Regions from separate parts of the Bacillus sp. XB1 genome, predicted to be linked through region 2. Evidence: riboswitches for the same ligand, from Rfam matches in the RefSeq annotation. Region 2 holds a riboswitch; the other holds the start of a gene.
The links. A riboswitch is a leader RNA that binds a small molecule or an ion and turns the genes downstream of it on or off. The one in region 2 is predicted to bind cyclic di-GMP.
Positions count from the first base shown of each region.

Region 1 (3,218 bases), on a different contig from region 2:
TCGTTTCTTTTAAAATATATTTTCCTAGTGCTAACGGTTTAGAGATTGCCTTACCATCTTTATCTGTAACAATATGTTCGACTACTACACCGTCTTTTACTATATCAAACTCTGCATTTGCTAATGGTTTTTCACCATTTTCCGAATCAATTTTCTTTATTTCAATTTGACCCTTTTGCACAGTATTTTTAATTTCAATTGTTTTTGTTTCTCCAGCTTGAAGTGTAACCTCTACTGGGCTTGTTAATTTTTGATATCCTTCTGGTGCTACTGTTTCATAAACTTTATACGTCCCAGGAGCTAAAGTTTGAAGTACTGAAAAACCTTTTTCGTCCGTTGTCAGTTTTGCAACAACTTCATTTGCACTATTTCGAACTTCAAATTCGGCACCTTTTAACCCTTTGTTCGGATTCTCAGAATCTATTTTATGAAGCGATACTGTACCATCTTTTGGAGCTTCAGGCGGTGTAATAGTTACTTCTTTTGATGTTAATGTTTTATCATCAAAATGTAATTCCGCTTTATTAGGAATCTTCTTATCTACGTAAGAAGATAAGTCTGCATTATTTTTAATTTTCGCCTTGATACTAAGATTAATTATCTGGTCTTCATATGACTTATAATCAAAATTCTCACCAAACGTAAATGTTACTTCACTTCTTTGTTTATCTATATTTAACGTCCCTTTAGAAGTAATATCTTGGCCATTTTTATCATACACTTTTGCCTCTAATACTTCTAAAACATCTTCTAAATCATCACTAATTACCATAGATGTGTATTTAGGAGGATCGTTCGGTATATGTGTACCAACTTGGTATTGAATAACTTGATCCATTTGTGTTAGCTGCTCATTCTCTACAAGCTTGCCATTCTCATCAACTATATTTTTTTCAATGCTAGGTGGATTATTGTCACCTGAACCGGATCCTCCCCCACCACTCACAAATACTTGTCCTACTTTTTCTTCAGTTTTAATATTTTTACCTTCTAATTTCACAGTATTTTTATGAGGTTTTGCAGCAGGATTTGTAACCTTTGTTTTATATCTTAAAATATAGCCTTTTGAACTGTCTGGAAATTCAATTGTAAATCCAGTCTTTGTTGCATTTATTTTAATGTTAGATAAATTTGCTGGCTTAATATTTGTTGGTGCATAACCATCTTCAAATACAGCCTCTTCTAATAATACGCTGTCTGTAATTAACTCATGCCCAGGTCCTAATGTATCTGTTAATTTAAGATCTTGCATTTCTGTTCCAGTTGCATTTACATATACAAGCCAATCAGCAATAGACGGATCTTCTTGATTATAAGAACCCCATTTCAATAGATTTTCCGTATTGGGTTGTGGCTTCGGTCTCTCTGTCGTATTACTTACATTTACTTCTTTATTTACGATTTGACCATCAACGTTAAATTCTAATGGAATTTCTTTAACACCATCATATGCTTCTAGACCAAAGTAGAATTCTACGAATAAAGAACCTTTAATGTTGTTCTTTCCTTCTACGTAATCACCCATAGTACACGTTAATAGACCCTTTTTCATCTCACATGTACCAACTGTTTTTCCTTCAGCATCTTTTAAAGGAAAACTCATATTCATAAGGTCTTTTCGAAACTCTTTTGGCATATCAATTGTGAATTGATCTCCACTTTTTATTTTTTCTTTAGCTGACCACTTCACTTCTACTTTCATACCATCTGAGGCTTGATATGGTTCAGATGTCGTGCCATCAGTACGGGAAATATTAATTTCGTCCACTGGACTTTTCATCACAGCAGCTTGAATAACTGGAGCCCACACATTCAGCACTGAAAATAATACTAGAAAAACTAATGAAACCATTGAAATATGTCTTTTAGTACTTTTCATTTGCATAGTTCCCTCCTAAATTTTTATATTTATATAACAAAAAAAGATCGTCCGGTTGCATCAAAAATGTGCAACCAGACGATCTTAGTAACCAATATGTATTACCGTAGACTCTAAGCTTTGCGGCCTATCCTTTCGAATAGTGTGCTAAAAATATCTTTTATTCTTTTTTTGTTTCATTTTCCTCTTAAACCAAATATTACTATACCGTCTGGACGGTTATAATTCAATACTCTATAAAATTGTTCTATTTTTCTAATAAAAAAAATAATTCACCACTACATTAAAGAAGCAATGGTGAATTATTTTAAAATTATATAGTTCGCATATTCTATTTATATGAATTACTAATAAGAGCTTGAATTACTTTTTCTCTTAACTCGGGGCTTAGTCTTCCAACCCCTAAATATTCCGAATACCATAATCCATCTGCTGCTAATCTAATAATTGTTGCACAAACTGAATCTATCTCATCATTCTCTATATTTTTTTGCAGTTGCTGAAATGATTGTTGTAATGGCTCAAGTAATTCAGGTTTTAACATGAGTGCTGCCATCATACTGCTAGACAACTCTTCTGTTCTTCTCTCATTACTTAATCTTTCCTCTACAAAAGAGCGAACCCATCTCCCTTTCCTCTCTGAGTCTTCCGCTACTTTATTGTAAATGGCCCCTTCATAATCCTCTACCCCTCGGACTATCATACCTTCTATTAAAGCTTCTTTATTTGAAAAGTGATACAATAATCCACCTTTGCTTAAACCCGCCTCTTTTGCCACTGCTTCCAAGGTTAATTTAGCAACCCCTTTACATTGTACAATTTGAGAAGCGGCCGTCAAAATCTTTTGCCGCGTTATGCTTATACTCATTCCTTTTTAAAACCCCATTTCTACTAAATTTATATAAATACGAATCTTATTTTTAATATTGTTGATTACTACTAAGTATTTTCTTTATACAACAAAAGCTTCATTACCTTTGAATTTTTAGTTACTTATTCTATTAAAAATTTCCATATCATTCAATATGATAACATTAAATACACAAAGCTGACTATACATCTATACTTTTGTATTTATTGAAAATATATCCATTAATAAAATTTACCGATTTATTCCTTCTTATTACTTTAAGACAGCATTAATTCTTTCAGTACTAAATAAAAAATGTTATTACTCCCATTAAATTGAGTAATAACATTCTACTTAACAAATTCGCTGCCAACTAGCATCCTTCACATCTTCACTAGTCGGTTTTCTAACTGATCCAATAAAGTGAAACTTTATATCCGCAACATGGACAGGTGTATTTCATTTTGTCACTCCATTATTAACTTGTTT
Region 1 covers NZ_JBNRIL010000001.1:2,583,213-2,586,430, forward strand. The annotation lists gene ACK1U5_RS13215 (SpaA isopeptide-forming pilin-related protein) at 1-1,885, opposite strand, end outside; cyclic di-GMP riboswitch class I at 1,946-2,038, opposite strand; gene ACK1U5_RS13220 (TetR/AcrR family transcriptional regulator) at 2,211-2,747, opposite strand; gene ACK1U5_RS13225 (hypothetical protein) at 3,197-3,218, opposite strand, start outside.
Region 1: it holds a riboswitch for cyclic di-GMP, as region 2 does, so the genes downstream of both, ACK1U5_RS13215 (SpaA isopeptide-forming pilin-related protein) here and ACK1U5_RS24670 (methyl-accepting chemotaxis protein) in region 2, are expected to answer to the same signal.

Region 2 (3,218 bases):
ACCGAAAATAGCAACAACTGCTGTTGCTCCTGCTTTAAAGACGTTACCAGATACAATGCTTTCTACATTTGGTTTACAGAAAATAATAATAAGAGCCGCGATAGTTAACATAACCATCTCAATTGTGTTCGGCATGGAAAGACGGGCTAACTTCCCATCAACTATCCATCCTGGACGAAGTGCTTCAAATGAACCAAGAAGTACAACAAGGAAGGTTCCTACAAGGAAAAGGATAACTGATAATTTTGCGCCCTTTACACCTACAAATTCTTTTTTCTCTTCAAGCTTAGGAATTAATCCTTCTTTTAATCGTTTTAAGTATTCAGGGTCTTCATTTAATTCTTTTCCCATCTTACTAGCAACAAATGCAGCTATCATACAAGCGATGAAAGTAGAAGGGATACTTACTTTTAAAATATCTAATAAGGTGATTTTATAGTCAGCTAACATTGCTAAAAGTGCAACTGTTGCAGCTGATATAGGACTAGCTGTAATTGCTTGTTGGGAAGCAATTACGGCAATTGACATTGGTCGTTCTGGTCTAATTCCGGATTCGCGAGAGACTTCTGCAATAACAGGAAGTACAGAATAAGCAACGTGACCAGTACCTGCACATAGTGTGAATAAATAAGTAACAATTGGAGCAAAAAAAGTAATACGCTTTGGATTTTTTCGTAATGCCTTTTCAGCTAGATGAACAAGGTAGTCCATTCCTCCAGCGGCTTGCAAAGCACCAGCAGCTGTAATTACTGCCAAAATCATAAGCATTACATCGATAGGAGGCGCCGTTGGTTGTAAGTGGAAGACAAAAACGAGTATTGCCATACCAACTCCACCCATTACTCCTAAACCAACTCCGCCTAGGCGTGCACCAATAAAAATACAGAGTAACAAGGTAAGAAATTGTAGCCAAAACATGATAAACTACCTCCGAAATTCATTAGTTAAGATATATTCGAATAGTTTAATTTGAATGAAAATTAAATAAATACCCGAAGAAATCCTTGTTATTTATACATTTTTTATTATATAACATAAAAAAAGTAACATTCACGTACTTTTTGAAATTATTTTGAAAAAGCAATTCATTAAAAATTTGTATTTATATCTCTAAATAAGTAGACATTTTGATTTATATGTTGTAATCTTTGAAAGAGAATAAATTAATTCTCATAGAACTCCCATATCGTTCAACTCGTTCAGCGAGAAAGGCAAACTGATGGAAACATGAGGACGCAAAACTACAGGAGCTAAGGTCGAAAGGCTACGCTAGCCAGTTACCGGACGGATAGGGTTGGTCTTGGCCAATGCTTTTACATTGGCTTTTTTTTATTCTCGAACATATTGAGAAACATTTTCAAACAAAATATTCATATATTTTGTTTTTTTTGTTTATGTTGATTAAGGAAGGTGGATATTAATGAAAAAATATTGGCATAAGTTATCGTTCCTTCAAAAGAACGTCTTATTAACCGTATTAGTTATTTTGACACTTGTTGGAAGTATGGGTGCATTAAGTTTTAACATGTTTCAAAATAGTATGATGTCTTTATTTGAAAGGCAGTCTATTGAAACAGGAGAAATAGTATTGAAAAAACTGGATGTAGAATTAGTTAGAGACATGGCGAAAGATCCTACAGCCGAAAAAGTGAAAAAAGAAAAGTTAACAGAGAAATTAGATGAAGTATCAAAAGAATTGAAAAGCGTTGGACAAACGTATGTTACAGGAGCAAAGCCGAATGAAAAGCGAGAATTACAACTCGTTGGTTTGACTACAGAGTTAACAAATGCGTTTCCTATAAAGCCGGGAGATTATTATGAACAACCCGCTCATTGGATGAAGGCATACGATAAAGTGATTGATACGAAAAAGGCTCAAATGACAGAAGTATATGAAGATGAAATAGGTTCGTGGGTGACAATATTAGAACCAATTACAGATGGAGAAAACAATATTGTTGCAATTGTTGCGGCTGACTTAGATGCTTCCATTGTTCCTATTACAAAAGAGAAGTTTATGATACAGGGCTTACTCTTCATCATTATTTCATTAGCAATTGCGACTATTACTCAATTCTTTATCGTGCGTCACTCGCTAGCTCCATTAAAAGATTTACGAGAAGGGTTACGTAAAATTGGTGAAGGTGACTTAAGTATTAAATTAAAAGAAAGACCAGATGATATTGGAATTATTAATGTTTATTTCAATAACACGATTGAAAAATTTAAAGGGATTATAGATAAAGTAAGGCAAACTGCTGAGCAAGTTTCTTCTTCTTCACAAGAATTGTCGGCGAGTACAGAGGAAAACAGCATGGCAGTTCAAGAGATTGCAAGTTCTATTGAAGGTTTAAGAGTAGGGGCACAGTCTCAAAAAACTTCAGTACAACAATGTTTAGGAATTGTACATGGAATGGAAGATAAGGTAGAAGAAATAACTGGGGCTGCAAAACAAGTTGCGGTTGCTTCTGAAGGTATGGAACAACATTCAATTGAAGGTAATGAAGTGATTGGACAAATTATTAATCAAATGAGTTTAATCCAAAATGCAGTACAAGATTTATCTTCCATCATTTATTCGTTAGAAACAAGGTCAAAAGAAATTAGTGATATCGTAACTGTAATTACAGGTATTTCAAATCAAACAAATTTATTAGCTTTAAATGCTTCTATTGAGGCTTCACGTGCTGGAGCAGCTGGAAGAGGGTTTGCAGTTGTTGCTGATGAAGTACGAAAATTAGCAGAACAAACGGAAGCGTCTGCAAAAGATATAGCGAAATTAATTGGTGAAACACAAGCTGAGACAGAAGATGCTGTAGTTTCCATGCAAAAAGGTTCAAAAGAAGTAGAAACTGGAATTTCGCTTGTTCAAAGTAGTGGAGATTTCTTTGAAAAAATCTCAAAATCAGCGCAATCTGTTACAGATCAAGTAAAAGCTGTTTCCGGTAATTCGAGTGACATTTTACAAAATAGTCAGAATATTGTTCAAGTCGTAAATGAATTATCACATATTGCAAATACTTATGCCAACAGCAGTAGTAATGTTGAAGAAAGCATGAAAGAGCAAGAAATATCAGTACAAGATATTGCAGAATTAGCGACTTCTTTAAGTTGGCTTTCTCAGGAATTACAAGAGCTTATTGGTGAGTTTAAAAGCGAATAAGGAGAAAGTTCAATTCTAATCAAGGGGGTATCTCCGCTACTGATTATGAATTGAA
Region 2 covers NZ_JBNRIL010000005.1:113,168-116,385, forward strand. The annotation lists gene ACK1U5_RS24665 (anaerobic C4-dicarboxylate transporter family protein) at 1-918, opposite strand, end outside; cyclic di-GMP riboswitch class I at 1,201-1,285, shown strand; gene ACK1U5_RS24670 (methyl-accepting chemotaxis protein) at 1,421-3,163, shown strand.